Regions from separate parts of the Streptomyces sp. NPDC058470 genome, predicted to be linked through region 1. Evidence: riboswitches for the same ligand, from Rfam matches in the RefSeq annotation. Region 1 holds a riboswitch; each other region holds the start of a gene.

What was found. A riboswitch is a leader RNA that binds a small molecule or an ion and turns the genes downstream of it on or off. The one in region 1 is predicted to bind cobalamin.
Region 2: another riboswitch for cobalamin. It lies ahead of metE (5-methyltetrahydropteroyltriglutamate--homocysteine S-methyltransferase); the one in region 1 lies ahead of ACFWP7_RS18720 (ribonucleoside-diphosphate reductase subunit alpha).
Region 3: another riboswitch for cobalamin. It lies ahead of ACFWP7_RS19870 (CbtB domain-containing protein); the one in region 1 lies ahead of ACFWP7_RS18720 (ribonucleoside-diphosphate reductase subunit alpha).
Region 4: another riboswitch for cobalamin. It lies ahead of ACFWP7_RS25505 (cobalamin biosynthesis protein); the one in region 1 lies ahead of ACFWP7_RS18720 (ribonucleoside-diphosphate reductase subunit alpha).

What each region holds. Positions count from the first base shown of each region.
Region 1 covers NZ_JBHXMF010000023.1:41,667-47,058, forward strand. The annotation lists gene ACFWP7_RS18700 (carbon starvation CstA family protein) at 1-381, shown strand, start outside; gene ACFWP7_RS18705 (CstA-like transporter-associated (seleno)protein) at 353-553, shown strand; gene ACFWP7_RS18710 (DUF3311 domain-containing protein) at 683-937, shown strand; gene mctP (monocarboxylate uptake permease MctP) at 934-2,541, shown strand; cobalamin riboswitch at 2,864-3,010, shown strand; gene ACFWP7_RS18720 (ribonucleoside-diphosphate reductase subunit alpha) at 3,145-5,392, shown strand, end outside.
Region 2 covers NZ_JBHXMF010000072.1:10,692-16,083, reverse strand. The annotation lists gene ACFWP7_RS36760 (FAD binding domain-containing protein) at 1-547, opposite strand, end outside; gene ACFWP7_RS36755 (histidine phosphatase family protein) at 717-1,304, opposite strand; gene metE (5-methyltetrahydropteroyltriglutamate--homocysteine S-methyltransferase) at 1,449-3,767, opposite strand; cobalamin riboswitch at 3,933-4,152, opposite strand; gene ACFWP7_RS36745 (phosphocholine-specific phospholipase C) at 4,499-5,392, shown strand, end outside.
Region 3 covers NZ_JBHXMF010000025.1:57,843-63,234, forward strand. The annotation lists gene cobF (precorrin-6A synthase (deacetylating)) at 1-643, opposite strand, end outside; gene ACFWP7_RS19850 (DUF309 domain-containing protein) at 714-1,238, opposite strand; tRNA gene ACFWP7_RS19855 (tRNA-Pro) at 1,339-1,412, shown strand; gene ACFWP7_RS19860 (hypothetical protein) at 1,624-2,100, shown strand; gene ACFWP7_RS19865 (hypothetical protein) at 2,213-3,052, shown strand; cobalamin riboswitch at 3,203-3,344, shown strand; gene ACFWP7_RS19870 (CbtB domain-containing protein) at 3,380-3,601, shown strand; gene ACFWP7_RS19875 (CbtA family protein) at 3,622-4,380, shown strand; gene meaB (methylmalonyl Co-A mutase-associated GTPase MeaB) at 4,557-5,392, opposite strand, start outside.
Region 4 covers NZ_JBHXMF010000036.1:57,058-62,449, reverse strand. The annotation lists gene ACFWP7_RS25510 (cobyric acid synthase) at 1-1,472, opposite strand, end outside; gene ACFWP7_RS25505 (cobalamin biosynthesis protein) at 1,469-2,410, opposite strand; cobalamin riboswitch at 2,511-2,652, opposite strand; gene ACFWP7_RS25500 (hypothetical protein) at 2,787-3,008, opposite strand; gene ACFWP7_RS25495 (anion permease) at 3,021-4,265, opposite strand; gene ACFWP7_RS25490 (lysozyme) at 4,467-5,210, opposite strand.

The DNA of each region.
Region 1 (5,392 bases):
GTCGTCACCCTCACCGCGAGCTGGCAGAAGGTCTTCTCCGGCGACCCGCGCGTGGGCTTCTTCCAGCAGCGTTCGGTGTACCAGGACGGCATCGACGCGGGCAAGGTCCTGCCACCGGCCAAGAACATGGACGACATGCACACGGTCGTCACCAACTCCACGGTGGACGGCGTCCTCGCGGCGGTCCTGGCCGTCCTGGTCATCGTCGTGATCGCGGACGCGGCCCGGGTCTGCATCCGCCACGTACGCCGCCCCGCGCTCTCCACCCTGACCGAGGCACCGTACGTGAAGTCGAAGATCATCGCACCGGCCGGTCTGATCCCGACCAAACAGGAGAAGGCGGAGGAACGCGATGCGGTCGGCGCTGCACAGAGCGATTAACGGAATCCGTTGGTACGTAAGGGAATTGACAGATGAATCATCCTACGACCGCCATATCGCGCACATCCGAGAAGACCACCCTGCCGCTCTCCTCCCCACCCGGCGCGAGTTCGAGCGGATGCGAACGGACCGCCGGGACAAGGACCCCCGGCAGGGGTTCCGCTGCTGCTGAGGACGCATATACGGCTATCCGGACGCCATTTGCCGACTGACATACGGACAGGGGTTCCGCTTACCTGACCTCGTCGCCTAGATTGCCTGCGCGTTACACAGGTGATCAGCGAGGGGACGGAGCCGCCATATGTCAGATGCGCCTGAAGTGAAGCCACCGGTGGTGACACCGGTCCGGGTGGTGATCGGTCTCTGCCTGCTCGCGCCGTTCGTGGCGATGCTGTGGGTCGGTTCGTACGCCAAGACCGACCCGGCCTTCATCGGAATCCCGTTCTTCTACTGGTACCAGATGCTCTGGGTGTTCATCTCGGCCGCCCTCACCATGACCGCGTACAAGCTGTGGCAGCGTGACCAGCGCGCCCGTAAGAGGGGTGCCGGAGCATGAACGACGGCGTGAACGGCGTCGCACTCGCCGTCTTCATCTTCTTCTTCCTGGCCGTCACGGTCATGGGCTTCCTGGCCGCACGCTGGCGCAGGGCAGCCGACGAAAGCCTCGACGAATGGGGCCTGGGCGGCCGGTCGTTCGGCACCTGGGTCACCTGGTTCCTGCTGGGCGGCGACCTCTACACGGCGTACACCTTCGTCGCCGTACCGGCCGCGATCTACGCGGCGGGCGCGGCCGGCTTCTTCGCCGTGCCGTACACGATCCTCGTCTACCCGCTGATCTTCACCTTCCTCCCCCGCCTCTGGTCGGTCTCGCACAAGCACGGCTACGTGACGACCTCGGACTTCGTACGCGGCCGCTTCGGCTCAAAGGGCCTGTCCCTGGCCGTAGCCGTGACCGGCATCCTCGCCACGATGCCGTACATCGCACTCCAACTGGTCGGCATCCAGGCGGTCCTGGACGTCATGGGCGTAGGAGGCGGCGACGACACCAACTGGTTCGTCAAGGACCTCCCCCTCCTGATCGCCTTCGGCGTGCTGGCGGCGTACACCTACTCCTCGGGCCTCCGGGCCCCCGCCATGATCGCGTTCGTGAAGGACACCCTGATCTACATCGTGATCGCGGTGGCCATCATTTACATCCCGATCAAGCTGGGCGGTTTCGACGAGATCTTCAAGGCGGCGAACGACAAGTACACGGCAGCAGGCGCGGGCGGGACCGTCCCGGCCGAGGCCGGCCAGTGGACGTACGCCACCCTCGCCCTCGGCTCGGCGCTGGCCCTGTTCATGTACCCGCACTCGATCACGGCGACGCTCTCCTCCCGCAGCCGCGAGGTGATCCGTCGCAACACCACGATCCTCCCTCTGTACTCCCTCATGCTGGGCCTCCTGGCCCTGCTCGGCTTCATGGCGATCGCGGCCGGGGTGAAGGTGGAGAACGCCCAGCTGGCGATCCCCCAGCTCTTCGAGAACATGTTCCCGGACTGGTTCGCGGGCGTGGCCTTCGCGGCGATCGGCATCGGCGCCCTGGTCCCCGCCGCCATCATGTCCATCGCGGCAGCGAACCTCTTCACCCGGAACATCTACAAGGACTTCATCAAGCCGGACGCCACTCCCGCGCAGGAGATGAAGATCTCCAAGCTGGTCTCCCTCCTCGTGAAGGTCGGCGCCCTCGTCTTCGTCCTCACCATGGACAAGACGGTCGCCATCAACTTTCAGCTCCTTGGCGGCATCTGGATCCTGCAGACCTTCCCGGCCCTGGTCGGCGGCCTCTTCACCCGCTGGTTCCACCGCTGGGCCCTCCTCGCGGGCTGGGCCGTCGGCATGCTCTACGGCACCCTCGCCGCGTACGGCGTGGCCTCCCCCACGCAGAAGCACTTCGGCGGCAGCTCCAAGGAGATCCCCGGCATCGGTGAGATCGGCTACATCGGCCTGACGGCATTCGTCCTGAACGTCGTGGTGACCGTGATCCTCACCTTCGCCCTCCGCGCCTTCAACGCCCCCGACGGCATCGACGAGACAAGCCCCGAGGACTACACGGCAGACGCCGGCGACAAGGGCGTACAGGTGGAACTCCCGCCGGCGACGGCGGGAACAACGCACTAACCACCGGCGGGGGGCGGAGAGGGAGATCTTCTTCGCCCCCTCCGCCCCTACCCGTCCCGTACCTGGGGGCTGCGCCCCCAGACCCCCGCTATCGGCCTGAACGGCCTCGTCCTCAAACGCCGGACGGGCTAAAAGATGCCCCCTCCCCGGCAGAAGGGGACGTGCCGGAACGTCCGCCCGCAGCGGCTGGCGCGTCAACGCCGCCCCCCTCATGGCCGACCGATTCCGCGCCTGACCGAGGACGGATGCTCCGGTACGGCCCCGACCCACGACGAACCCCCGGCAGCCAACCACCCGACACAACATGTGGGGGTGCCACCGCTACCCGACACAAGATGTATGCTCATGCTCGCTGTCGCCGCAGGGGAATCCGGTGCAAATCCGGAACTGTCCCGCAACGGTGTACTTATGCGCGTTCGTTCGCGTATGGAGTCAAGTCCGAGGACCTGCCGACAGTGCGCCCCGGCCAGCCGGCCCGGGTGACATGACGTCCGGGCCTCGCGGAATGGGCCGGTGGACGCGGCGCATCGCTGCCCAAGAGCGTGCGCTCGTGTGCCCCGCCACCCTCCCCAAGGCCCCGTGCCCAGCGAGGGAGAGCCCCACGTGACCATCGCGCCAGTCGACCCGGCCTCAGCGACTACGCAGCAGGCCCCGGTGGAGACGGACGGCCCCGGTACCGCACTGCTGCGGACCCTGACCGACCTCACCGCCGACCTCTCCGGCGCCGACCCCGGCCGGGTCGCCGCCGCCGCGCTGCGCGGCCGCTCCGCACGGGGGGCCTCCGAAATCGCTGCGGAGCTGCGCGAACTGGCCACCGAGGCCGCGGCGGGCCTGATCTCCGAGGACCCCGTCTACTCCAGGCTGGCCGCCCGGCTCCTGACGGTCAGTATCGCGGCGGAAGCCGCCTCTCAGGGCGTGCGGACCTTCTCCGACTCGGTCACCGTCGGCCATCGCGAGGGCCTCATCGCCGACCGCACAGCGGACTTCGTACGCCTGCACACCGCCCGCCTGGACGCACTGATCGACACTGAAGGCGACGACCGCTTCGGCTACTTCGGCCTGCGCACGCTGCACAGCCGCTACCTCCTGCGCCACCCGATCACCCGCAAGGTCGTCGAGACGCCCCAGCACTTCATGCTCCGCGTGGCGTCGGGCCTCGCAGAGGACGACACGACCCGCGCCCTCGACGAGGTCGCGGCCCTCTACCGCCTCATGAGCCGCCTCGACTACCTCCCCTCTTCCCCCACCCTCTTCAACTCCGGTACGCGCCACCCCCAGATGTCGTCCTGCTACCTCCTCGACTCCCCGCTGGACGAGCTGGACTCCATCTACGACCGCTACCACCAGGTCGCGCGCCTCTCCAAGCACGCGGGCGGCATCGGCCTGTCGTACTCCCGTATCCGCTCACGCGGTTCACTGATCCGCGGCACGAACGGGCACTCCAACGGCATCGTCCCGTTCCTGAAGACCCTCGACGCCTCGGTCGCCGCGGTGAACCAGGGCGGCCGGCGCAAGGGCGCGGCCGCGGTCTACCTGGAGACCTGGCACTCCGACATCGAGGAGTTCCTGGAGCTGCGCGACAACACCGGTGAGGACGCCCGCCGTACGCACAACCTGAACCTGGCGCACTGGATCCCGGACGAGTTCATGCGCCGGGTGAACGAGAACGCCCGCTGGTCCCTCTTCTCCCCGTCCGACGTGCCCGAACTGGTCGACCTGTGGGGCGACGAGTTCGACGCGGCGTACCGCAAGGCGGAAGAAGCGGGGCTCGCCAAGAAGACCATTCCCGCCCGTGACCTCTACGGCCGCATGATGCGCACCCTCGCGCAGACCGGCAACGGCTGGATGACCTTCAAGGACGCCGCCAACCGCACCGCCAACCAGACGGCGGAGCCGGGCCACACCGTCCACTCCTCGAACCTCTGCACGGAGATCCTGGAGGTCACGGACGACGGCGAGACGGCGGTCTGCAACCTGGGCTCGGTGAACCTGGGCGCGTTCGTCGACACGACGGCCGGTGACATCGACTGGGAGCGTCTGGACGAGACCGTCCGCACCGCGGTCACCTTCCTGGACCGCGTGGTCGACATCAACTTCTACCCGACCGAGCAGGCGGGCCGCTCCAACGCCAGGTGGCGCCCGGTCGGCCTCGGCGCGATGGGCCTCCAGGACGTCTTCTTCAAGCTGCGGCTGCCCTTCGACTCGCCGGAGGCCAAGGCGCTCTCCACCCGTATCGCCGAGCGCGTCATGCTCGCCGCGTACGAGGCCTCCGCGGACCTCGCCGAGCGCAACGGCCCGCTCCCCGCGTGGGAGAAGACCCGTACGGCCCGTGGCGTCCTGCACCCGGACCACTACGACACCGAACTCACCTGGCCCGAGCGCTGGACGACCCTGCGGGAACGTATCGCCAAGACCGGTATGCGCAACTCGCTCCTCCTCGCGATCGCGCCCACCGCCACCATCGCCTCCATCGCGGGCGTCTACGAGTGCATCGAGCCGCAGGTGTCGAACCTGTTCAAGCGCGAGACGCTCTCCGGCGAGTTCCTCCAGGTCAACTCCTACCTGGTGGCTGAGCTGAAGAAGCTCGGCGTGTGGGACGCGCAGACGAGGGAGGCGCTGCGCGAGTCCAACGGCTCGGTGCAGGGCTTCACCTGGGTTCCCCAGGACGTCCGCGACCTGTACCGCACGGCGTGGGAGATCCCGCAGCGCGGCCTGATCGACATGGCCGCGGCCCGCACCCCGTTCCTCGACCAGGCGCAGTCCCTGAACCTCTTCCTGGAGACGCCGACCATCGGCAAGCTCTCCTCGATGTACGCGTACGCCTGGAAGTCGGGCCTGAAGACGACGTACT
Region 2 (5,392 bases), on a different contig from region 1:
GAAGGCGGGTTCGTCCGTCGCCGTCGCCATGCACAGCCGTCGCGACGACGAGGGGCGGCGGCCCACCCGCCTCGCCGGGCTCCTTGTAGTACGCGCTGGCGATCGGTTCGCGCCAGCGGAGGCCGAGCAGCAGATGGCGCTTGGCCAGCACCTCGGCCAGGTCCGTCTCATAGACGTTGTCCGGTTCCAGGACCGTCGCGCGGGCGTCCAGGACGAGTGCCGCGGGCAGCAGACATCGCAGCGTGCTCCCGACGATGTTGCCGCCGACGGTGGCCGTCCGGCGCACCGCTCCGGTTCCCACGGAGGAGGCTGCCCGGCGCAGCGTCTCCGGCAGCTGATCGTCGATCCGGTTCAGCACCACGGCCGCGCCCAGCGCCTCGCGGCCGATCGCGTTGGCCTCCGGCAGGTCGCGCAGCGACAGGGCCTGTTCGGGGAAGCCGTCCCGCTGCCAGGTGGCCCACACCAGAGTCGCCCCGCCTATCGGCACCGCCCCTTCGGCCATGCACTCCTGTGCTTCGGACAGGGACGTGGGCAGACGCAACAGCACGGTGGCCGACCTGCCTTCCTGGAAGTTGGGGGTTGAGATAGGCGCTACCTCAACCGCAAGACCGTTGGCATCGCGCATTTTCCCCGCGCCCGCGGGGGCGCGTACAGGGCTCACTCCTGCACGGGGCTCTCCTGGCGTGCGGGCCCGCGGTACGCCGCCGTTGACGGCGTCAGCGGCGGGCACCGGTGCGCGTACCGAGCGGCTGTCCGAGCCGCAGGTTCCAGCGTCCGGAGCGTCCGCTGACCTCGGTCGCGGTCAGCGGCGGTACGTCGAGCCGCCAGAAGGCCGCCTGTGGCGCCTTGAGGACCGTGACCACCACGGCCCGTACGATCTCCGGCTCCACCACGGCGAGGGTCCTGCCCGTGACCTCCGCGGACGCGTCCAGCCACCCGGCGACCCGCTCGCACAGGTCCCGCACCGATTCCCCGCCGGGCGGTGCCGCGGCCGGGTCCGTCAACCAGCGGGCCATCGCGTCCGGTTCCGCGCCGCCGACCTCGTCGAGCGTCCGACCCCGCCAGCGGCCCATGTCCGGAGCACGCAGCCCGGGTTCGTCCCGCGCGGCGAGCCCGAGGGCCGACGCCGTTTCCCGGCAGCGCACCGTCGGGGAGACCAGCACCCGGTCGGCAGTGGGAAGGGTGCCGGCGGCGGACTCGGCGCGTGCGGCGCCACTCGCATCGAGCGGGCTGCCGTCGTCGAACCGGGCCTCGCGCAACGACCGGTTCATCGCCGGTGAGATGAATGTGACGCGGCTGGTCACCACTTCGCTCCTGTTCTCCGTGCCGGGGGACGGGCACGTGCTTGGGCTACGACATCACAGCCACGCGCCACCTGTACGCCGAGCACCGACCGGGGACGGCCGAGAGGGAGCCGGAGCACTCCCTCTCGGCCGTCCCCGGCGGAGTCAGGATCCTGTGAGCTCGGCGCGGACCGTCCGGGCCGCCGCGACCAGGTTCTCCAGGGAGGCGCGGGTCTCGGGCCAGCCGCGGGTCTTCAGGCCGCAGTCGGGGTTGACCCACAGCCGCTCGGCGGGGATGGCCTCAAGTCCCTTGCGCAGCAGGGCCGCTGCCTCGTCCGCGCCCGGTACGCGCGGGGAGTGGATGTCGTAGACGCCAGGTCCGGCTTCGCGGGGGTAGCCGTGTCCGGCCAGTTCGCGGGCGACCTGCATGTGTGAGCGGGCGGCTTCCAGGCTGATGACGTCGGCGTCGAGGTCGTCGATGGCCTGGACGATGTCGCCGAACTCGGCGTAGCACATGTGGGTGTGGATCTGTGTGTCCGGACGCACACTGCTGGTGCTGAGCCGGAACGCCTCGGTGGCCCACGCCAGGTAGGCCGGGCGGTCGGCCGCTCGCAGCGGGAGCGTCTCGCGCAGCGCGGGCTCGTCGACCTGGATGACCGAAGTGGCCGCCGCTTCAAGGTCGTTGACCTCGTCGCGCAGGGCGAGGGCGACCTGGCGGGCGGTGGCGCCGAGCGGCTGGTCGTCGCGGACGAAGGACCAGGCGAGCATGGTGACCGGCCCGGTGAGCATGCCCTTGACCGGCTTCTCGGTCAGGGACTGGGCGTACGTCGTCCAGCGCACCGTCATCGGCTCGGGGCGGGAGATGTCGCCGGCCAGGATCGGCGGGCGGACGTAGCGGGTGCCGTACGACTGGACCCAGCCGTGCTGCGTGGCGAGGTAGCCGGTGAGCTGTTCGGCGAAGTACTGGACCATGTCGTTGCGTTCGGGTTCGCCGTGCACCAGGACGTCCAGGCCAATCTTCTCCTGGAAGGAGATCACCTCGCCGATCTCGGCCCTGATCCGCTCCTCGTACCCGGCGCTGTCGATCCGCCGCGCGCGCAGGTCGGCCCGCGCGGTGCGCAGTTCGGCGGTCTGCGGGAAGGAGCCGATGGTGGTGGTCGGCAGCAGGGGCAGGCCGAGGTGGGCGCGCTGGGCGGTGGCCCGCTCGGGGTACGGCTGGCTGCGGCGGGCGTCGGCCTCCGTGACGGCGGCGGCGCGGGCCCGTACGGCGGGGTCGCGGGTGATCGGCGAGCGGGCGCGGGCGGCCAGGGCGGCCCGGTTGGCGGCCAGTTCCGCGGTGATGGCGTCGGTCCCGAGGGTGAGGCCCTTGGCGAGGGTGACGATCTCGGCGGTCTTCTGCCGGGCGAAGGCGAGCCAGCCCAGGATCTGCGGGTCGATGTCACGCTCGGCGGCGGCGTCGAGCGGGACGTGGAGCAGCGAACAGGAGGCGGTCACGTCGACCTGACCGGCCAGGCCCAGCAGGGTGCCCAGCGTGGCGAGTGACTTCTCCAGGTTGTTGACCCAGATGTTGCGTCCGTTGACCACCCCGGCGACCAGGCGCTTGCCCCGCAGACCGCCCACGGCGGCGAGCGCGTCCAGGTTGGCGGCGGCCGCGTCGGTGAAGTCGAGGGCGAGCCCGTCGACGGGAGCCTTGGCGAGCACGGTCAGGGCGTCGCCGAGCCGGTCGAAGTACGAGGCGACCAGCAGCTTCGGTCGGTCGGTGAGCCCTCCCAGATCGCGGTAGGCGCGTTCGGCGGCGTTCAGCTCGGCCGGCGTACGGTCCTGGACGAGGGCGGGTTCGTCGAGCTGTACCCAGGTGGCGCCCGCGGCTCGCAGGTCGGCGAGGGCCTCGGCGTACACGGGCAGCAGCCGGTCGAGGAGGGTGAGCGGGTCGAAGTCCGCGGCCACGCCGGGCGCGGGCTTGGCGAGCAGGAGATAGGTGACGGGGCCCAGCAGGACCGGGCGGGCGGTCAGGCCCAGGGAGAGGGCTTCGCGGAGCTCGTCGACTTGCTTGGTGGAGTCGGTGGTGAAGACGGTGTCGGGACCCAGCTCGGGCACCAGGTAGTGGTAGTTGGTGTCGAACCACTTCGTCATCTCCAGCGGCGCCACGTCCTGCGTGCCGCGCGCCATGGCGAAGTAGCCGTCCAGGGCGTCGGTCACGACGGCGGTCCGGTGGCGTTCGGGGATCGCACCGACCATGACCGTGGTGTCCAGGACGTGGTCGTAGTACGAGAAGTCGCCGGTCGGTACCTCGTGGACGCCGGCCCCCGCCAGCTGCTGCCAGTTGGTCCGGCGCAGGTCGGCGGCGGTGGCACGTAGGGCGTCGGCGATGACGCGGCCCTTCCAGTAACCCTCGATCGCCTTCTTGAGCTCCCGGTTCGGGCCCTGGCGGGGGTAGCCGTACACGGTGGCCTGTGCTGCCGCGGCTGCGGTCCTGGTGGTCACGGAAATCTCCTTCGCGAGATGAATCCCTGAGATCCCGGAGACGGGACGAGAGCGCGAAGGGGTGACACACCGAACGCGACGATCCTCGCGCGGAAAGGCACGATCGTCCGTCTGGATATGTACGCCGACCCGCCCACGAGGTCACCGGGATGTCCGCGCACGATGGGTCACGCACGGGCAGCGGGCAGGTCTTCGGACTTGTGGGCGCGTCCTCCGAAGGGCGGACACCTACTGGCCGTCGCTTCCCAGTCCCTCTCGGGTCCAGTGCGTATGACGGCGGTCGTTCCCACTCACCGCTGCGGGGCAGTCCCGGAGTTCCACCGGGTTCCCTCTTACGACGCCTCCCGCCTGGCGGACGGGGCGAACCAGCTGCACAGACCAGCCTAAAGGGCTTCGGGCGACCGCGGGGACAACGCCCACATGCCGGATGGTGGGACGAGACATGCCGTCCCTGCGATCCGAGTCGGGACCGGGCGGCCGCCTCGCCGCGGGTTTTGCCTGACGTTGGTTGCGGGAGTCGGCCATTGGCGCTCCTATTGTCGCCGTTCGCCGCACGTATCGCCGAGTTTCACACAGGGGCCATGAGGCCCTTCCTTGTCGTTCGGTGCTCTTGCAACACTCCAATCGCACATGTTCCAGCAGCAGCCCGGCCACCCGGTCATCCCGCAGTTCCGTCGTTCGGTGGTTCGGTAGTTCCGTTGTTTCCGTCAGGACAAGAGGTCACCCAACCCATGCCTCAAGTGAATCGGCGCCGCTTCCTCCAGGTCACCGGCGGCACCGCGGCGCTCACCGCGCTGTCCAACAGCATCGAGCGGGCCGCGGCGCTGCCCGCGCACCAAGGCTCCGGCACGATCGACGATGTGGAGCACATCGTCGTCCTGATGCAGGAGAACCGTTCGTTCGACCACTACTTCGGCTCGCTCAGGGGTGTCCGCGGCTTCGGCGACCCCCGTCCGGCCACGACCTCGGGTGGCAGGTCGGTCTGGCACCAGTCGGACGGCGCCAAGGACGTGCTCCCCTTCCGGCCCGACGCCGACGACCTGGGCCTGCAGTTCATCCAGGACCTCCCGCACGACTGGAATGACGGACACGCCGCCTTCAACAAGGGCAAGTGCGACAAGTGGGTGCCCAGTAAGTCGTCGACGACGATGGCGTACCTGACGCGCGAGGACATTCCCTTCCACTACGCACTGGCCGACGCGTTCACCATCTGCGATGCCTACCACTGCTCGTTCATCGGGTCCACCGACCCGAACCGCTACTACATGTGGACGGGCTACACCGGCAACGACGGCACCGGCGGCGGCCCGGTCCTCGGCAACGACGAGGTCGGCTACGACTGGACGACGTACCCCGAGCGCCTCGAAGCTGCCGGCGTCTCCTGGAAGATCTACCAGGACATCGGCGACGGCCTGGACGCGAACGGCTCCTGGGGCTGGATACCCGACGCCTACCGCGGCAACTACGGCGACAACTCGCTGCTGTACTTCAACAAGTACCGCAACGCCAAGCCCGGCGACCCGCTCTACGACAAGGCGCGCACCGGCACCGACGCCCGCAAGGGTGAGGGCTTCTTCGACCAGCTCAAGGCCGACGTACAGGGTAAGAAGCTGCCGAAGATCTCC
Region 3 (5,392 bases), on a different contig from region 1:
CGGGAGTGCCTATGTAGGCGCCCCAGTAGATGTCGATGTCCTGGTCGGCGTACTGCCGGAAGGCCTGATGGGCGTCGAGCATGACGACCACGTCGTCGACGCCGTCCGGGAAGCCCTCCGCGAGGCGGCGGCCGGTGGTGATCTGGACGGGCCGGGCGACCCGGTTGAGGCCCGTCCGGTGCCGGGCGACCAGCGCGGACACACTGCTGATCCCGGGTACGACGTCGTACGTGAACGACACCGCACCCCGCTCCAGAATCTCCTCCAGGATCCCGAGCGTGCTGTCGTACAGCGAGGGATCGCCCCAGACCAGGAACGCGCCGCTCTCCTGCTCGCCCAGCTCCTCGGAGATCAGGCGCTGGTAGATCTCGGCTCGGGCGCTGCGCCAGTCCCCGACCGCCGGCGAGTACGCCGTGCCCCCGGCGGACCGGTCGCGGTCCGGGTCGCGCGCCTCGACCAGCCGGTACGTCCCCTCGGGTAGGTGCGCGTCGAGGATGTCACGGCGCAGCTGGACGAGGTCGGCCTTCACCTCGCCCTTGTCCAGGATGAAGAACACGTCGGTGTCCCTCAGCGCCTTGACCGCCTGAAGCGTGAGCTGGTCGGGGTCACCCGCCCCGATCCCGATGACATGAATCTTTCGCACACCCAGAGTCTGCCGCACACCACTGACAGTGGCTCCACCGCACCCGGCGGAGGGAGGGCGCGCGGCTTCGTCACCCTCGCCGTCCGCGCAGCCGCGGCGCCCAGGCCGTCGCGCTGATCGCCGTACCGTCCCGCTCGACGGCTCCCGCCAACTCCCTTGCCCAGGAGCCCAGCTCCACGAGCACCATCCCGTAGGGGCGTGCCCGGCCGGTCCCCGAAGCCCACTCCTCCACCGCCCCGGCCCCGCGCCGCAGCAGCCGCGCCCCGCCCGTCGTGTTGCCCCTTGCCGCGTGAGTGAGCCCCACGGCGAGCTGGGCGAGCCCCCGCCACAGCGCACGCTCCTCCTCGGGGCCCGCCTTCCAGGCATCCTCGAAGACCTCGTGCGCGTGGAACGGTCTTCCGCCGTCCAGCAGCGCCTGTGCCTCGGCGACGGTCTCCTCGGGGCTGCGTACGAGGCCCTCCGGCTGCCGTTCCACACCGGCCGCGCCGTACGGCAACGGCCGCCCCAGTCCGTCACGCGGCCGGGCGTTCCGCGCCCGCCCGTCCGGGTCCCGGTCCCGCCCGCCGCCCTGCCGAACCTCAGATGCCCCGCTCATACCCTGATTGTCGCGCGCTTGCGCAATTAACGGAGCAGCCCCTGGGGTGGGGTAAAGTTCTGTTCGCACGATCACGCGGGTCACCGTGGGTCGAACGCATCGGGACGTGGCGCAGCTTGGTAGCGCACTTGACTGGGGGTCAAGGGGTCGCAGGTTCAAATCCTGTCGTCCCGACGGTGCGGAGGGTCTTCGCAGGCGAGAGCCTGTGGGGGCCCTTTTCGTGTGGGGCATTCCGGTCCTTGGGGCTGAGCGCGCCGCTCATGGGCACCTTCGCTCGGAGCCCGGGCCGCGCTGAACGGTCGGCGGTCTGCGTCCGTACCCCTCGTCGAATGCGTCTGTCCGCACCTGTGGGCGGGCGGGAGCGGTCCCGAGACGGAGAGGCGACGTGCACCGGCAGCAAGCGCGAGGACGCACCGGACGCAACCTGGCACGTGGCGCCGCACTCGCCGCAAGCCTGGCCTTTCTGCCGCTGGCCACGGCCTGCGGCAGCGGCGAGGACGACGCCGCGGCGGATCGTGGGCAGGCGGAGATCGCCGCCCCCTCGGCCGCGGTCGTGGCGCCGGCCAAGGTCGAGGTGATCGCCAACCTGACCGGGTGCAAGGTGCAGATCCGCACCGACGCAGATGAACTGCGCGTGGGTGTCTGTCACACCGAGAACGCGGACTACGCCATCACGACCTTTCCCGAGGAGAAGTACAAGCTGACGTGGCTGAACACCGCCAGCATGTACGGGGGCAAGTACCTCGTCGGCTCGCGCTGGGTCGTCACCGCGCCCGAGGAGATGCTCGAGCCGTTCCGCGCGAAGCTCGGCGGAACCATCCAGCAACTGCGCGGCATGGGCCCCACCCTCAGCTCGTCGTAGCTCGCGAACATCCACGCCGTACGTCGCTGACCTGCGCATCGTGATCAAGCCGATATTGACAACGGTACTGATCACTACGGAAGGTGCATGTTCGGACGACTGGGGTGGGAACGTGGAACGGCAGCGGTACGACGTGGAACGGCAGCAGTACGCAGAGCGGTGCTCGGAGCTTTTCGCGGTGGGTGGATTCGCCGCTGTGAGGACAACTGCGGAGGCGGGGCTCGAGGAGTGCGGGCCGGATCCCGTTCTCTTCCGCTGGCTCGGGCAGGCGCACGCCGCGGAGGACGAGGACGACCACGACGCCGAGGCCGAGGCCGCGTATCGCCAGGGCCTCGCGCTCGCGCCGGACGATCTCGGGCTCCTGGTGTCGTATCTGGAGTTGTGCCTTCGCGCCGACGCCTTCGCCTACTCGGGGCGTGCAGCCCGTGCGGTGCCCTTGCAGGCCAGGGTCGAGGAGTTGGCGCCGCCCGGCTCGCCCGAACGCGAGCGCGTCGATGCCGCGACCGGCTGGGCCGGCCGCGGTTACTGGGACGACGTGAAGTCAAGTGCCGTTCAGGGGCAGGCTCATCAGGAAGCCGTCGCGGAACAGAGCGTGCTGGTCACCGAGGCGCTGCGGCGAGCCGCCCGCGGGGAGTCCGGCGAGGGTGACGGAGAAGACCTCCGGGCCGCCGAACTGGCCGCGGCGGTCGAGCTCCTGCAGGGGCCCCGAAACGCACCGCTGCGCCTGCTGCTCGCCCATCGGGTCGCCGCGTATGTGCTGACGTTCGTCCTGTCGTTCGGTCTGAACAAGACGCTGGTGTGGAGCGGAGTGGTCGAATACAGCCTGTGGGGCTGGTTGTTCTGGATTCCGTTGCTCGCCGCGGAAGGCAAGCTCCGCGAGGCCAAGAGCCTGGGACGGGAGCGCGTCATCGCGCGCATGCAACAGCGCCATCTGGAGACGGACAAGGCCTGACCTTCGGGTCGGCGGTCGCGAAGTGGGCATGGACGCTCTCGTTGTCAGCGGGCGCAAGAGTTCCGTCACCGGTGACCCACGGGTCGCACCGGCCGCGTCACCAGGCAGGAGAGGAAGATCACGCCAGGTGACGCGGTCTTGGCCATGCACGCGACACACGGTACCGTCGGTCCGATATCGACGACGGCGAGACGGAAGCTGGTGAGAATCCGGCACGGTCGCGCCACTGTGAAGAGGACGCCCTTGGGGTGCTTCCCAAGTCAGACCCGTGGCCGTCGTCCACTGCACCACCGAGATGGGACGCGAACTCCCAGAGGAGGCCCTGCCATGGCGCAGCATGTCGCCCAGCCGACAACCACCATCCCCGTCATACCGGCCAAGTTGCCGCTCAAGGACATCGCCCCCTGGGCGGTCTTCTTCGGCATCCTGATGCTGGTCCTGTTGTACTTCGTCGGCGCTGAGCAGGGCGCCACCTCCGTCGTCTCCGGCGAGGAAGTCCACGAGTGGGTGCACGACGCCCGCCATCTCCTCGGCTTCCCCTGCCACTGACGAAGGACGCCGCGCACCTCATGAACTCCGCAACAGTGAGAAACCTTCTCGTGCGGGGCATGCTCGCCGGCCTCGGTGCCGGCGTGCTCGCCCTGATCGTCGCCTACTTCCTCGGTGAGCCGAGCGTCGACAGCGCGATCAGCTTCGAGGAAGCCCATGCCTCGGGCCACGAGCACGAGGTCGAACTCGTCTCCCGCAGCCTCCAGTCCACCGCAGGCCTCGCCACCGGTGTGCTGATCTACGGGGTCGCCTTCGGCGGCATCGCCGCCCTCGCCTTCTGCTTCGCGCTCGGCCGCGTGGGCCGTTTCGGTGCGCGGGCGACGGCGCTGCTCCTGTCGGGGAGCGCGCTGCTCGCCGTGTACGTCGTGCCGTTCCTCAAATACCCGGCCAACCCGCCCGCGGTCGGCAACGGCGACACCATCGGCAAGCGGACCACCCTGTACCTGCTGATGATGGTGCTCAGCGTGCTCCTCGCCATCGCCGCCACCATTCTGGGCAAGCGGCTCGCCCCGAAGGTGGGCACCTGGTATGCCACCGTCTCGGCGGTGGCCGCCTTCGCCGTCGCGATCGGACTGGCGTACGCGTTCCTGCCCGTCATCAACGAGGTGCCGGCCGACTTCCCGGCCACCGTGCTGTGGCGCTTCCGCGTCTCGGCGCTGGCCATACAGATCACCCTGTGGGGTGGCTTCGGGCTGGTGTTCGGCGAACTGGCCGAGCGGTTGCTCCATCCCAAGCCTGCGACGGCCACGGCGGGACGACCGGTCGCCGCTCCCCACTGAGATGACCCGCCACGCGAGCCAGGGCCCACGGAACCATCCGGGGGCCCTCTCGCGTACCGCCCACCCGGAGACAGAGACAGCCCTCGAGGGCGATGACTGTCTGCGCTGCGCGATAGCGGCCTTGTTACGTCGCCGCCGGGAGCCCGACGTCTGAGGCAACGGGAATCCGGCAGCCGCTAGTCCTTGCCGCCGAAGGTCCTGAGAATGCGCTCGGCGGCGAGTGTGGCCGTCAACTCGCCGTCCCTGACCCGCTGTTCGAGGGCAGGTGCGAGGGCTCGTACGGCCGGATCGGCATGCAGACGGCCCAGGAGTTCGTCGCGGACCATCGTCCAGGTCCAGTCGACCTGCTGGTCACGGCGTTTGGCGGCGAGCCGGCCGGACGAGTCGAGGAGCGTGCGGTGCTGTTCCAGGCGGTCCCAGACGGTGTCCAGGCCGGCCGACTCGCGGGCGCTGCAGCTCAGTACGGGCGGCGTCCAGGCCGCGTCCCTGCCGTGCATGAGCCGGAGCGCGCCCGCCAACTCCCGTGCGGCTGCCTGCGCGTCGCGTTCGTGCGGTCCGTCCGCCTTGTTGACGGCGATCACGTCGGCCAGTTCGAGGACGCCCTTCTTGATGCCCTGGAGCTGGTCGCCGGTGCGGGCGAGGGTCAGCAGGAGGAAGGAGTCGACCATGTTCGCCACGGCCGTCTCGGACTGACCGACACCGACCGTCTCCACCAGCACCACGTCGTAGCCCGCGGCTTCCATCACCACGATCGACTCACGCGTCGCCTTGGCGACCCCACCCAGCGTGCCGGCGGTGGGGGAGGGCCGGATGAAGGCCGCCGGGTCGACGGCCAGGCGTTCCATCCTCGTCTTGTCGCCCAGGATCGAACCGCCCGTACGGCTGGAGGACGGGTCCACCGCCAGCACCGCCACCCGGTGGCCGAGCGCGGTCAGCATCGTGCCGAAGGCGTCGATGAACGTCGACTTGCCCACGCCCGGTACGCCGCTGACGCCGATCCGCCGCGCCCGGC
Region 4 (5,392 bases), on a different contig from region 1:
GACGGCGCGCCCGACTCGATGAGCCGCCACAGCGCGTCCGTATCCGCGTGTTCCTCGATCAGATCGCCGAGCAGGTCCAACTGTTTCTCGCGCAGCGCCGCGAACGACGTGTCGGCGGCCGGTACGAAGCGGCGCCCCGCGGCGGCCGCCACCTCGCGTAGAAAGGCACGCCGGAACCCGTCCGACTCCAGCGAGCCGTGCCAGTGCGTGCCCCAGACCTCACCGACCCGGCACCCGTCCAAGAAGGCTTCCCCGCCGGTGACTTGGGCAACGCCGTGATGAATCTCGTACCCCTCGACATGCTCGCCGAGCGCCTCGCCCACGGGCCGCGTGAGCGTCTTCTCCCGCGCGAACCGCACCCGTACAGGTAGCAGCCCGAGCCCGTCGACATGACCGGCTCGCGACTCGACCTCGTCCTCGATGTGCTCGCCGAGGAGCTGGAAGCCGCCGCAGATACCGAGCACGGGCCGTCCCTCGGCCGCGCGTCGCGCGATCGCGTCGGCGAGCCCGCGCTCCCGCAGCCACTCCAGTGCCTTCACCGTCCCCCGGGTGCCGGGTACGACGACGAGGTCCGCGTCGGCCAGTTCCTCGGCCCGGTCCACGAAGCGCACGACGACACCCGGCTCGGCCGCCAGCGCGTCCACGTCCGTGAAGTTGGACATCAGGGGGACCGCGCAGACGGCGACGCGCAGCACGTCCTCGCCGACGGGCGCGACGACCACGGACTCCCGCACTGCCCCCCTCAGCGAGACCGCCATCCCGTCCTCCTCGTCGATCCCGAGGCCGTGCCGGAAGGGCAGCACGCCGTAACTGCGCCGCCCGGTGAGCCCGTGGAGCATGTCGAGCCCCGGCTCCAGCAGGGAGACATCCCCGCGGAACTTGTTCACCAGGAACCCGGCGACGAGCTCCTGGTCCTCGCGCGACAGCAGCGCGACGGTCCCGAAGAAGGACGCGAAGACGCCCCCACGATCGATGTCGCCCACGACCAGCACGGGCAGTCGCGCGTTCCGCGCGATCCCCATGTTCACGATGTCCGTCCGCCGCAGATTGATCTCGGCAGGACTCCCCGCCCCCTCGCAGATCACCGCGTCATACGTGCCCCGCAACTCGGCGAGGCACTCCAGCACGGTCCCTAGCAGCGCCTCCTGCCGCCCGCCGTGGTAGCCGCGCGCACTCATCTCACCCACGGGCTTCCCCATGAGCACGACCTGACTGCTCCGGTCACTCCCCGGCTTCAGCAGTACGGGATTCATGAGCGCGGTCGGCTCCACGCGCGCGGCCTGCGCCTGCATCGCCTGGGCCCGCCCGATCTCGGCGCCCTCCCGCGTCACGAACGAGTTCAGCGACATGTTCTGTGCCTTGAAGGGCGCCACCTTGACGCCCTGCCGCACCAGCCACCGGCAGATCCCGGCGGTCACGACACTCTTGCCCGCGTCGGAGGTGGTCCCGGCGACCAGCAGCCCGCCGCTCACGAGGCACGCCCCTTCATGAGGAGCCGTCCGGCAGCACACACACCCAGCGCGAGCCAGCTCACGCGCCGCGACAGCCGTACGGCCCGCTCGATGTCACCGACCGCGACGGCGCGCCCCCCGCCGTTCAGAACGGGCCGGTGCTCGACCCGTCCGCCGTACGCGAGGGTCCCGCCCAGCCGTACCCCGAGCGCCCCCGCGAACGAGGCCTCCACCGGCCCGGCGTTCGGGCTCGGATGCTTGCAGGCGTCCACCCGCCACGCGCGTACGGCGCCCCGCGGATCGCCTCCGGCAGCGCCGGCGAGGGCAGCGGTGAGCCGCGCCCCCGGCCAGCCCGCGACATCGTCGAGCCGCGCGGAGGCCCAGCCGTAGCGCCGGTACTTGGCTGACTTGTGCCCGACCATGGCGTCGAGCGTGTTCACGGCCCGAAACCCGACAAGCCCGGGCACACCACCAACGGCCCCCCACACGAGGGCCCCCACCACGGCGTCGGAGGTGTTCTCGGCGACGGACTCGACGACGGCCCGCGCGATCCCGTCCGCGTCGAGCGCCTGCGGATCCCGCCCGCACAGATGCGGCAGCCGCTCCCGGGCCAGCTCGACATCGCCGGCTTCCAGCGCGCTGCCGATCGCCCGGGCCTCTCGGCCGAGCGAGGTCCCCCCGACGACGGCCCAAGTGGCGGCGGCGGTCAGCGCGAGGGAGGCGGTACGTGATCCCCGTACGGAATGACTCGCGAGCGCCGCGAGCACGGTGGCACCGCCCGCACACACGGCCGTGTGCAGCGCGCCCCACCCGCGGTCGTCCCGCCACAGCACCTGCTCCACGGCTCCCGCGGCCCGCCCGAACGCGGCGACCGGATGCCCGTGGCGGGGATCGCCGAGCAGTAGATCACCGAGGAGGCCGGCGGCGGCGCCGTACGCGAAGACGCGATCGGCACGCACCGGTTCAGCCGACCGTCAGGTCGGGCACAACCGTCGTTCGCAAGGCACCTGGGCAGCCGCGCATGGCGATATGTCCTCACTCAGGGTGTCCACGCCCTGGTTCGAAGAGACCGACGGTGGGAGTTCCTGGCTTCCGGGGACTACCTTCCCCGGTGACAGTGGCGGGACCGCGCCGGATTCGCACCGGCTTCCTCTCGTGCCGTCGTACTTGGCTCCGGCAGTCCACCACGGCGTTGGAAGACCCGTCAACTTGCTGTTGACCTGCGGAGGGAGAGTGTGCGAAGGCCCACATACGGGTGGGGCGTGGGACGTTGACACATCCCACGCCCCACCCGAGGCGATGCCTTGCTTGTGCGGTTCGGTCCCGGAATGGCCGTCAGGCGACGATCAGATAGATCCCGTACGCCACCGCCGCCGCGCAGGCGGCGAAGCAGGCGTACGCGCCGGTGACCGCGAGAGCGGCGGAGCCGCCCTGTGCCGAGGCCGACTCGCGCCTGGAGAGGCCGACGATGCCCAGGGTGAAGAGGCCGACGAGGGCCACGGTGGTCACGAGGCTGACTCCGAAGACGGAGCCGAGGGCTGCCCAGTCGATGTGCATGCTGTTCGTTCCTTACACCGTGGCCGGAGAGGTGGGCTCCGCGTCCGGGGACGGGATGGTGGCCTTCAGTTCGCCGGTCAGCTCGCCGGTGAGCGGACCCGCGGGCGGCGGGGTGACCGCGGCGATCGCCACGGTGACGACGCCCGAGGGCTCGGCGGTGACCTCGTTGACGTTGTCGATGGTCACCGGCTGGCGGCGTGACAGCTTCCAGATGGTGCCCGCGCCGGCCACCAGGAGTGCGCCCGTCAGGACGATGCCCCAGGTGCCCTGCTTGGTGAGGAACTCCGCGCCCGCGCCGACCAGGCCGGCCGCCGGGAGCGTGAGGCCCCAGGCGATGAACATGCGGCGCGCGGTCGACCAGCGGACGACACCGCCCTTGCGGCCGAGACCGGAGCCCATCACGGCGCCGGAGCAGGACTGCGTGGTGGAGAGCGAGAAGCCCAGGTGGGAGGAGGCCAGGATGACCGTGGCCGCGCTGGTCTGGGCGGCGAAGCCCTGCGGCGGCGCGAGGTCGGTGAGGCCCTTGCCCATCGTGCGGATGATGCGCCAGCCGCCCAGGTAGGTGCCGAGCGCGATGGCCATACCGGCCGAGACGATGACCCAGGTGGGTGGGTTCGAGTCCGGCGCGATCACACCGCCGGTGACCAGCGCGAGGGTGATGATGCCCATCGTCTTCTGCGCGTCGTTCGTGCCGTGGGCCAGCGAGACGAGGCCCGCCGAGGCGATCTGCCCGGCGCGGTAGCCCTTGGCCGTCGCCTTCTCGTCGGCGCGGCTGCCGATCCTGTACGTCAGCCGGGTGGCCAGCATCGCGGCGAGTCCGGCCACGACGGGCGCGGCGATCGCGGGAAGCAGCACCTTGGTGACGACGGTCGAGCCGTTCACCGACGACCAGCCGGCCGACATGACCGCGGCGCCGATGAGGCCGCCGAAGAGTGCGTGGGAGGAACTGGAGGGCAGACCCAGAAGCCAGGTCAGCAGATTCCAGAGGATGGCGCCGACGAGCGCCGCGAAGATCACTTCGGTGCGGATGCCCTCTTCGTTGATGATCCCGCCGGAGATCGTCTTGGCGACCTCCACGGAGAGGAACGCACCGACGAGATTCAGCACGGCGGACATGGCCACCGCCGTCTTGGGTCTGAGAGCACCGGTCGAAATGGTCGTAGCCATCGCATTGGCGGTGTCGTGGAAACCGTTCGTGAAATCGAACACGAGAGCGGTAACGATCACGATTCCGAGGAGGAGCGTGATGTGTTCCATTTACCCAGGCTTCTCTTTGACGTCAGTGGCACGAGGACCGTAGGCAACCTGGGTGAACGGAAGATGAACTTGGGCGGGCTTTCGAGTGTCTCTACGGCGAGCGCTCCTCCAATTGTGCTGGAGGGGCGGCTCTGGCCCGGTCCGATGTCTCGAACACAGGCGGAATGCTGGGTTCCGATAGTTCCACTAGGTCCTGTCGGCCTAGCCCTTCGCGAGCTTCTTGAGCTGGGTCGTGGATCCGTTGAAGAGATTCTGGTCGCCCGGCAGGCTGCCGCTGTTGTCGTACTGCCAGAAGGTCCAGAAGGACCAGCCGGCCGGCAGGGTGCCCGCGGTCGCCGAGTCGTAGCGCGCGAGCCACAAGGAGTGGTTCGCGCCGAAGGCGCTGCTGCTGCCGGTGCAGGTGTTCCACCAGTGCGTGGTCGTGTAGATCACCGGACGGCGTCCGGTCTGCCGCTTGACCTCGTCACTGAAGGCCTTGATCCAGCTCACCATCCTGGCTTTGGTCAGGCCGTAGCACTTGTTCGTGCCGTACGGGTTGTACTCGATGTCGAGCGCGGGCGGCAGCGTCCAGCCGTCCGCCCGCCACGCACCGCCGTTGCGCACGAAATGTGCGGCCTGGGCGGTGCCGGACGACTTGTTCGGCAGGGCGAAGTGGTAGGCGCCGCGGATGATGCCCGCGTTGCGTGCCCCGTTGTACTGCTGGCTGAAGTACGGGTTGCGGTAGGTGTGGGACTCGGTCGCCTTGACGTAGACGAACTGTGCGCTCTTCGCCTTGGCGCTCTGCCAGTCGACGTTCTTCTGGTGCGAGGAGACGTCGTGCCCCTTGGGCTTGCCGGCCGCGGAGGCCGGAACCTCGGCGAGAGCGGTCCCCCCGACGGTGAGTGCTGTGACGGTGGCCGCGACGACGCGGGCGCGATGGCGGGACGGTCTGTTACCACGGGCCATATTTCCCCCGGAATGGCGACGTGCGTGACAAAACCCCCAGAGGCTACTGGAAGATCATCGAAAACTCGTCGATCTCCGGCCAATTGCCCTCAGGGGGCGATGTATGCCCCTATGCGATCTTACGGACGAAGGGATTCCGCCCTAAAGTGCCCTCGCCGCCGCCGTGTTGACTCCGGGGCCTG